3 regions of the Streptomyces sp. NPDC051286 genome follow, and region 3 is predicted to be linked to each of the others. Evidence: riboswitches for the same ligand, from Rfam matches in the RefSeq annotation. Region 3 holds a riboswitch; each other region holds the start of a gene.
The links. A riboswitch is a leader RNA that binds a small molecule or an ion and turns the genes downstream of it on or off. The one in region 3 is predicted to bind cyclic di-AMP.
Positions count from the first base shown of each region.

Region 1: another riboswitch for cyclic di-AMP. It lies ahead of ACIBB8_RS17775 (transglycosylase family protein); the one in region 3 lies ahead of ACIBB8_RS21435 (transglycosylase SLT domain-containing protein).
Region 2: another riboswitch for cyclic di-AMP. It lies ahead of ACIBB8_RS24820 (M23 family metallopeptidase); the one in region 3 lies ahead of ACIBB8_RS21435 (transglycosylase SLT domain-containing protein).

Region 1 is NZ_JBITER010000015.1:140,213-143,477, reverse strand. Features, by position in the region: gene eno (phosphopyruvate hydratase) at 1-608, opposite strand, end outside; gene ACIBB8_RS17775 (transglycosylase family protein) at 894-1,625, opposite strand; cyclic di-AMP (ydaO/yuaA leader) riboswitch at 1,629-1,800, opposite strand; gene ACIBB8_RS17770 (transglycosylase family protein) at 2,101-3,024, opposite strand; gene ACIBB8_RS17765 (cytochrome P450) at 3,130-3,265, opposite strand, start outside.
Region 2 is NZ_JBITER010000026.1:82,230-85,494, reverse strand. Features, by position in the region: gene ACIBB8_RS24830 (PrsW family intramembrane metalloprotease) at 1-576, shown strand, start outside; partial or broken gene ACIBB8_RS24825 (aldo/keto reductase) at 568-685, opposite strand; gene ACIBB8_RS24820 (M23 family metallopeptidase) at 841-1,953, opposite strand; cyclic di-AMP (ydaO/yuaA leader) riboswitch at 1,965-2,117, opposite strand; gene ACIBB8_RS24815 (PP2C family protein-serine/threonine phosphatase) at 2,378-3,265, opposite strand, start outside.
Region 3 is NZ_JBITER010000020.1:133,156-136,420, forward strand. Features, by position in the region: gene ACIBB8_RS21435 (transglycosylase SLT domain-containing protein) at 556-1,323, opposite strand; cyclic di-AMP (ydaO/yuaA leader) riboswitch at 1,328-1,513, opposite strand; gene ACIBB8_RS21440 (DUF5996 family protein) at 2,086-3,039, shown strand; gene ACIBB8_RS21445 (UBP-type zinc finger domain-containing protein) at 3,051-3,265, opposite strand, start outside.

The DNA.
Region 1 (3,265 bases), on a different contig from region 3:
CCGAGACCGGTCGACAGGCCCTTGGTCTTCAGAACCTTCTTCAGCGTGTGGTAGACCTCGGCGCCCCAGCGCAGGGCCTCGGAGAAGGACTCCGCGCCGATCGGCGCGATCATGAACTCCTGGATGTCCACGTTGGAGTCGGCGTGCGACCCGCCGTTGAGGATGTTCATCATCGGGACGGGCAGCAGGTGCGCGTTCGGGCCACCGAGGTAGCGGAACAGCGGCAGGTCCGAGGCCTCGGACGCGGCGTGCGCAACGGCCAGCGAGACACCGAGGATGGCGTTGGCGCCGAGCGAGCCCTTGTTCTCGGTGGCGTCCAGGTCGAACATGGCCTGGTCGATCAGCCGCTGCTCGGTGGCGTCGTAGCCGACGAGCTCCGGGCCGATCTGCTCGATCACGGCGAGGACGGCCTTCTCGACGCCCTTGCCCTGGTAGCGGTTGGGGTCACCGTCGCGAAGCTCAATGGCCTCGAACGCACCGGTGGAGGCGCCGGACGGCACGGCAGCACGGCCCGTGCTGCCGTCGTCGAGGCCAACCTCGACCTCGACCGTGGGGTTTCCGCGGGAGTCGAGGATTTCCCGGGCTACGACGACGTCGATGGACGGCACGAGGCATCTCCTTCTGGGATATGACGCTGGTTGTGCAGGGTCGCTTTGGCCTTGCGACAAGAGCCTAACCGGCTGGGCCGCCTCGGTCCGCCGACCGCCCGCCCCCTGGGACGAAAAAGGACCCAAGGGCACTCGTAGCAGGGCAAAGGTCCAGATTTCTACTGGACGGTAACGACAACAGTTGAACAGTGAGTACCAAAAACCCCGACCCGGCGCGTACGGGGGAATCCGCGCCAGGTCGGGGGGCTCGGGGAGGAGAGAGCCCGTATCTACGGGGAGCCCGTCCTACTTCGTCAGGTGGAGCTGCTGACCCGGGTAGATCAGGTCGGCGTCCTCGACGATGTCCTTGTTCAGCTTGAAGAGCTGCTGCCAGCCGCCCTTCACCTGGTGCTGCGCGGCGATCTCGCTGAGCGAGTCGCCGGACTTCACCGTGTACTCGCCGTCACCCTTGGCGACCTTCTCACCGGTCGGCGTGGTGACGGTCTTCTTGGGGGCGGTGCCGCGGTCCGCGCGGGAGGCGGCGGGAGCCTCGGTGCGCTCGGCCGGCTTCGGCGCGGCCTGCTTCGACACGGCCTGCTTCGACTCCTGCGCCGGGGCGCTCTGCTGCGCGGTGGAGCCGGTGTCGACACCCGGGTCGACACCGTCGTTGGTGAGGCCACCGGCGCGGGCACAGCCCCAGGCGCCCGGGCCCTGCATGGCGAGGAGCTTCTCGGCGGTGGCGATCTGCTGAGCCTTGGTGGCGAGGTCGGCACGCGGGGCGTACTGCGTACCACCGGCGGCGGCCCAGCTGGACTGCGAGAACTGCAGGCCGCCGTAGTAGCCGTTGCCGGTGTTGATGGACCAGTTGCCACCGGACTCGCACTGGGCGACGGCGTCCCACGTGGCGACGGAGGCGGCGGAGGCGCTGGTCGCACCCATCAGGGGAGCGGCGATGGCGGCACCGGTGACACCGGCGAGCGTGGCGACGCGGACGGCCTTGGACGGGCGGCGGTGCTTGCCCTTGCTGTTCAGCAGCATGGAACTTCTCCTCACCGACGCCTACGAGGTGAGCTGTCGGGTTCGGGCCAAGTGAGTTGCCCGGTCGCGTGTCCTAGCACGCGGCTTCACCCCGAGCCGGTCCTGACGGCCTTTCGGTCATCGGGCCCGGCGGCTTACCTGGGTCCCCCGCTCCTGCCTACGGCGCTTTACGCGTCTGTTCCCTTCGACCGACGGCAGGATTCGGCGTGACGGTCGACGGGGCCCGCGGTGCGAGCGGTTCCGACCGTAAACGTATGCAACCTCGACATTCAAAGATGGTCATAACGGACAATCAGCCCTTACCCGCATCCGACTGCGCGGCGTTTTCGCAGGTGAGGGGTGACGCGGACAGACCCGACAGACGCGACACGCCAATTGACGCAAAGAGACCCATGTCTCACTTACGCATAAGCGGACATAGGTCCCTGAACTACCCCGGTTTTTGGGGTGCTTTTAGCCGTTTATCAGACTGCTCTCACTTCGACTTCATGCCGAGATCGAGGCTCTGGCCAGGCAGGATGAGGTCCGGGTCGCCGCCAACCGCACCCTTGTTCGCGTCATAGAGAGCGGGCCATCCACCGGGAACCTTCTGTGCGTCAGCAATCGCCCAGAGGTTGTCGCCCGGCCGGACGGTGTAATCGCGGTCGGCCGTCGCCGCGCGCGTGTCGCGCCCCTCACTGTTACCGCGGGAAGCATGCCGGCCCGAGTCCCGGCCGCCGCCCCTGCCCGTGTCCTGGCTCACCTCGGAGGCCGGTGCGCCGCGGTGCTTGCCGCCCGCCTCGTTGCCGGACGAGCCGGACTTTCGGGGCGAGTTGGACGAATCAGACTTCTTGGACGATGATGTGGCTGACGGCTCTGCCGACGGCTTATGCGACGCCTTGCCCGAAGGCGTGGCGGACGCCTTGTCGGAAGCCTTGTCGGAAGCCTTGGCCGACGCCTTGGCGGAGGGCCCCTTGGACGCCTTCCCGCTCTTCCCCTGTTCGGCCGACGGCACGACTCCCGGGTCGACCCCCGGCAGCACCCCGTCCTCCGTGAGCTCGGAGATGGCCGCACAGCTGGGCCACGCCTTCGGCCCCTGGTCCTCCAGGACCTTCTCGGCGACCGCTATCTGCTGCGAGCGGCTGGCGAGGTCGGCGCGCGGAGCGTATGCCTCACCCCCGTACGACTTCCAGGCATCCTGCGAGAACTGAAGACCGCCGTAGAAACCGTTGCCGAGGTCGGCGCTCCACATGCCGCCGCTCTCGCACTCCGCGACCCGGTCCCAGGTCGTGGCGTCGGCGGCATGCGCACCGGCCGCGCCGAGCAGGGGAATAGCGATGGCCGAACCGGTCACGCCTGCGGCGACGACGATCGCGGGTGCCTGGCGAGGGCGACGGTGCCTGCCGTTCGCGGAGCCCATGGGATTGCCTTCCGTGTGACTGACAAGTGACTGGTGAGTCGAACGGTGAACGTAGCGGCACTCGAACGCTTGTCACAAGTCGATGCAGCACAGATCACGTGAAAGTCACAGGGTTGACAGAGTGTCACCCTCATCGGAACGCCGGCCGGGACCGAACTCCACCGGAAGCGTGCGCAGTCCGCGCATGATGAGTCCGCCACGCCACCGCACATCGGTAGGTTCCACCGCAAGCCGCAGGTCC
Region 2 (3,265 bases), on a different contig from region 3:
GTCTTCGGACTGGTCACCTGGCTGGCGGTCTGGTCGCGCCAGCGGGAGCTGCGCACCCTGGCGACCGAACTGCCCGCGTACGCGGCCGCCGGCTGGCTGACCCCGGCCGAGCCGCTCGCGCTCTCCTCGATGCGGGCCCGCGGCCTGGCCCGGGACCTGGCGCGCCAGCAGCACGCGCAAGCGGAGTACGGAGCCCCGGGTTACGGATACGCCTCTGCCTACGGCCCCGCCCACGGCACTCACAGCCGGATCGCGGCTCAGGTACGGAGCCACGCCAAGGCGGAGGCCAAGGCGCGCGGCAAGGCGGCGGCGCGGGCGGTCACCGAGTACGAGTCGTTCGCCACGTCCCTGGCGTTCCTGCGCCGCCGGGCCGGCCGCGGGGCGGCGGAACCGGACTTCACCGCACGTGAACTGGAACTGCTGCACCATCTCTGGCAGCGCCGGGACGTGGCCGCCCCCGCCCTGGCGTACGCGGCGCAGGCAACGGGCCGTCTGCGCCCGCACTACATGGCCCCGGCGCCGGTTCCGCAGCAGTACCAGCCGTACGGCGGCCACAACCCGTACCTGTCGCCCTGAGGACGGCGAACGACTGCGTCTCCTCGGCGGTCCAGCCGAAGACGTTGCCGCCGAGGGCGAGCGGGAAGACCTGAAGGCCGGAAGAGCCCAGTCTGCGGAGAGCGGCCATAAGCGGATCAGCAGATTCCGGCGGTGCTGCTATTCCATGCATGGCGCACGCGAAAGCCGTGGCCAAACGAACCGGCAGCCCTGACGTCGGGGGGTGAGCGTCAGGACTGCCGGGGATCGGTGGCGGGCCGGTGGGACCGGCCCGCGTTCATCGCGTCAGACCGTGAGGCCCTTGTCGCGCAGCCAGGTCATCGGGTCGATGCCCGTGCCGCCCGGGGTGTGGACCTCCAGGTGGAGGTGGGGACCCGTCACATTTCCGGTGGCACCGACGCGGCCGATGGTGTCACCGGTGGTGACCTTCTGGCCGGCGCTGACGTCGATCGACGATTGGTGACAGAACCACAGCTCCGTACCGTCCTCGAGCTCCAGGACCGTGCGGTAGCCGTAGGAGCCGGACCAGCCCGCCGACTTGATGGTGCCGGTGTGGACGGCCTTGATCGGGGTGCCGGTCGGCGCCGCGAAGTCGAGACCGGTGTGGTAGCCGGAGGACCACATCGAACCGGCTACGCCGAAGGTCGAGGTGATCGTGTACGAGGAAGTGGGAATGGCATAGGCGGCGGCCAGTTTGGCGAGCCGCTCGGCCTCGGCCTTCGCCTTCGCCTCTTCCTCCGCCTTCTTCTTCGCGGCCTCGGCCTTGGCCTCGGCGACGTCCTGCTTCTGCTTCGCCTCGGCTGCCGCCTTCTCCGCGGCGGCCTTCTCCTCGGCCGCCTTGGCCTCCGCGTCGGCGGCGCTCTGCTGCTGCTCTGCCTGCTGGAGGATGCGGGCGCGGAGCGCCTCGCCGGCGTCGGTGGCGCCCTGCTCGGCCTCGGCGGTGGTGATGCCCGCGCTGGTCAGCGGTGCGGCGGCGGTCTGGGCCTGGTCGGTGGCGGACTCCTCGGAGAACAGCGCGCCCACGCCGGGGAGGGAGTTGGCGTCGGGGAGCTTTTCCGCGAGGGAATCGGGAAGAGAGATGGAGACCGGCGGCTTGCTCTGCGCGGTGGCCATGCCGCCCGCGCCGACGGCCGCGATGACGCCGACGCCGAGAACCGTGGAGCTACGGGCGAGCCCGTTGCGCTGCTTGGCGACGCGGTGCCTGCCGCGTACGGGGCGGACGGACTCCTCGGTGGGGTTCCATTCCTCCCAGGCCCGGTCGGTCTCTCCGAGGCCTTCGGTCCCGAACTCGGCGGTGAGCCCGGTGCCGGACTCGGTGCCCGTCGCGGCTGCGTACTCAGTGGTGAAGTCGGAGCCGAACCGGGAAGGGGCTTCGGGGGCAGGCTTGTTGGACGCCACGGAGGCGCACTCCTTTCCTTCCTTCTCGCCTACCGGGTTAGCTGACGGGTTCGGAGCAGGAAGGTCTCCTACGGATTCCTCTGCCTCTCACGAGACACAGGTGTCCGATTCACCCCATGGAGGTGGTTCCCCGGTTCCCTTGCGGAATTCGGCGCTCGCGCACGGTGCCGCCACTGACGACGGCTGGGACGACCGCGCTGCGTTATCGAACGTTAATAGACGCACAGGCCTGATTCCAAGCTGTTCCTACTGATCGTCCACGATCTTGGCCTGGACTTTACTGGACACAACCGGTCGGAATCGGGCGAGTTGACCCGGCCTCAGTCACTACTGTCTTTCTGACGTTGCGTCAAACGTTATGCAGAGCGGCACTCCTCGATTACGCACGGTTGCATCGCCCTCGTGCGCTCACCGCAGCCGCGCCTCATTCCTGCCCGCGCCTCACGATCTTCACGGTCCTGCGCCGCTCCGGCTGCCCCTCCGCGGGCCGTACGACCGCGACCAGCGCCATGTCGTCGGTGGACTTGCCGCCCGTGTGCAGCCGTACGTCATCGGTCAGCGCGGACAGCAGCTCTTCGGGCCCGGGGAAGATCCGCCCACGCAGCCGGGCCGCCGGGTCGTAGAACACCCCATGCTTGTCACGCGCCTCGGAGAGACCGTCGGTGTAGACGAGCAGCGTCGTCCCGGCGGCCAGACCCCAGGCGTCGGCCAGGTCCGGCCACACCCCCAGCCCCATGCCGAGCGGCAGCGCGGGCACGCTCGGCACCAGCACCTCCACCCTTCCGTCGGGGTGGAGCAGCAGCGGCTCGGGGTGGCCGCGGTTGACGATCCGTACCTCGGCACCACCGTGCGGGATCTCGGCGAGCACGGCGGTGACGAACCCCTCGACCGGATCGATCCCGCCGCGTCGCTCCCCCTCCCGCGCCAGCGCCCGCTCCAGCCGATGCGCCACCTCCTCCAGCGAAGCCTCGTGCTCGGCGACCTCCCGGAACGCACCAATGATCACCGCCACCGCCTCGACCGCGTCGAGCCCCTTGCCCCGCACGTCCCCGACCACCAGCCGCACGCCGTGCGGGGTGTCCACCACGGCGAACAGGTCGCCGCCGACGAACTCGTCCGCCTGTGCCGCCTCGTACCGCGCGGCGACCCGCAGCCCGCCGATCCAGTCGTTCGGCTCCGGCAGCACGGCCCGCATGGCGGTCTCCGCGATGACCCGCGCCGAAGCCAGCTGCTCATTGCCGCGCTCTACGACTCCGTTGATGAAGAGGGCAAGGATCGAGGCGGTGAGCACGGTGATGACCTCGAGGGACGG
Region 3 (3,265 bases):
CGCATTAAGTCACTACATACCGATGGGTAACATGCACCCGACCGAGGCGGCCCGGATGCGCAACGCTGCCTGTCAGGCGGGCCGCCCCCGGCGGGCCGAACCTGGTCGCACACACTAACGGCCTGGTGCACGATAGCGAGTGGATCAGCGAGCGGCGTCATGCGGCTTCGAATCCAAGGCGGAAGAGGGAGGCGACGCGAAGGGGGCCCCTCCCGTGCCTTCAAGGCCATGGGGGAGTCGTCGACTGACGACAACGCCGGAAGCGGAGTCGCATGACGCCGGGAGCCCGCTCGCTATCGTGCACCAGGCCGTAAGGGCCGACCCGTAATCCCTGGTGGATCAGGGCACGGCGTCAGATGCGGTGCATCGCAAGGCGGAGGAGCGTCCTCATACTGGGCGCATTCGGACGTTCCGGCGACGCCGCAGGATGCGAAGCAAGGCGGGCTGACTTCTCGACTTCTGCACAGTCTCCCGTGCGCGACACCGACGGGAACGGGTGGCGAAGCCCCATCGGACCTTCGCCACCCGTCATGCCTGAATCAACGCAACCGGGCGTCAGTAGGCCCCGAACACGTTGTCGATCGAGCCGTACTTGGCGGCGGCGTAGTTGCATGCGGCCGTGATGTTGGCGACCGGGTCGTAGGGGTCCATCGACGTACCGGGCACGTGGTAGGCCCGGAACGTGGGGTCGATGACCTGCAGGAGGCCCTTGGACGGCGTGCCCTTGGCGGCGTTCGAGTCCCAGTTGTTGATGGCCCGGGGGTTGCCCGCGGACTCGCGCATGATGTTGCGGTGGATGCCGTTGTAGCTGCCGGGGATGCCGTGCTGGGCCATGACGGCCAGCGACTCCTTGATCCAGCCGTCGAGGTCGTTCGTGTACGTCGCGGGCTTCGCGGTGACGGCAGCGGCGGTGCTCGCGGCCGTCGTGGACTCGACCGCCGTGGTCGCGGTGGCGCCGATGGTGAGCTTCTGGCCCGCGTGAATGACGCCGGGGTCGGCTCCGATGACCGCTCGATTGTCCTTGTACAGCTGCTGCCAACCGCCGCTCACGGAATGACTCAGGGCGATCCTGTAAAGGGAATCACCGGCTATCACGGAATAGATGGTGGGCGTAGCCGCCCGCACGGCAGCCGGCTTGGCGGGGGCGGCAGCGGGCGCCACTGTCTTGGAGACGGCGGCGGTGGCAGGCTGCGCCGGCGCTGCCGAGGCAACGGTTGCCCCGATCATCGGAAGCGCGAGAACGGCTCCGCCCGTGCTCACGGCGATGAATCCGCGAGTCAGCGAACTGGGCTTACGACGACGGTGGTTAACCTGTGCGGGCATGGCGTATTCCTCTCCGTCGCCTACGAGGTGAGCTGTCGGGTTAAGGCTGGAGTTGCCTCGTCGTATGGGAATACGACTTCACCCCTAGCCGTTCCGGATACCGGATCGGCGGCTTGCGCGGGTCCCCCGCTCCTGCCGTACGTGAGTGGTCGGGTTCCCGGACGGCGGCAGGATTCGGCGTTCCATCCGGATTGACGGTGACCGTAGGCGAGAAACTCCGACCCGAACAAGTCCCCATTTCTCGATCACAATTCATTTACAAGATCGAGTCGCGGAAATTTTCACATTCCACCCCGGTCCGCGAAGCCAACTTTCTTGGCACAGAAGGGAACCGGGCGGCATGCCAATGCGTCCGCGGGTCCGGAAGGTGACTCTCACCACTCAGCCCGAAAAGGGCGATTTGCCCGGTACGTAAAAGCTCAGGCCCGCACGGGTTGCACGTTCACCAGAACGGCGAGCGATTTCCCCTTATCGCCAAAATTGCGACATTTAGGAGATTTTGGCGCTGCCGGACGGACACCCCGCCTCCGACTCGTCGGGAAGGGCGTCCCCGGGGAGACGACCAGGAGCAGCCGCGCGTCACCCGTCTGCGCCGACTGCGGCGCGCGAGTGGCCGCCCACCGTCCAGGCGTGCAGGTTCACGCGAACGACACCACGGCGGCCGCACAAGGTGCCGCACACCTTGGGCATGGCCATGATGGTGCGGAAGAACGCCCTGCCCGCCCGCCGGGACCGTCCGGCAGCATGAGAGAAGTGATGGCGATGGAGCTGTTCCCGCCCATGCCGCTCGCCGAATGGCGTGACACCAAAGAGACGCTCCACCGCTTCGCGCAGATCATCGGAAAGATCCGTCTCGCGGCCAGTGTCCGGCGCAATCACTGGTGGAACGTCCCGTTTCACCTCACTGGCCGCGGTATCACCACCCGCCCCATGGGGCAGATCGACGGCAACCCGATTTTCACGGTGGACTTCGACTTCGTCGGCCATCGACTCGTCATCACAAGACTGGACGGCACGACGGTCTCGTTCCCGCTTTCGGGCCAGTCCGTGGCTTCCTTCCACAAGACGGTCATGGCCGCCCTGGACGCGCTGGGCATCGAGGTGGATATCAACTTGCCCAAGCCATTCGATCTGTCCGACGCCGACCGTCCGTTCGCCGAGGACACGGAGCACGCGGCATACGATCCCGAACAGGCAAACCGGTATTGGCAGGTCCTCAGTCAAGTAGCACTGGTACTGGAGGAATTCGCCGCGCGGTTTTCGGGGAAAGTCAGTCCGGTGCACCATTTCTGGCACACCTTCGATATCGCTCACACCCGCTTTTCGGAGCGTCAGATCGACCAGCCCAAGCAAATCGACCCGGTGACCCGGGAGGCCTACTCCCGGGAAGTGATCAGCTTCGGTTTCTGGTTCGGTGACGACACGTTCGCCGCGCCCGCGTTCTACTCGTACACCGCTCCCGAACCGGCGCGGCTGGCGGAGGAACCCCTCACTCCGGTGTCGGCGCAATGGGTGGATCGTGGCGGCAGCCACCTGGCGGTGCTGCCGTATGACGCGGCCCGCACCGAGAGCGATCCACGTGGGGCCGTACTCGCCTTCTACGAAAGCGCCTATCAGGCCGGCGCGGGGCGCGCCGGCTGGGACATCGCCCGTCTCGCCTGCCCCGGCGGCATCACCGATCCGTGCCTGAGGACCCGTACGCCTGCCCGAGGATGAGGAGCGCGGCTTCAGTGCAGTTGCCGCTCCCAGTCCGCGGGGACCTTGCCCTGGGGACCCGGGGTCGGCTGGGCGACCGGGTGCGAGGTGGGCGGGAGCAGCTCCAATCCCTCGTAATATTCCTCGGTCTCGATGTTCCAGAGCCAGTTCTCCCCCGGTTCGAAGCTGGCCAGGAACGGATGTCCTGCCTCGCGTGCGTGCTTCGTACCGTGCTGCGAGGGCGAGG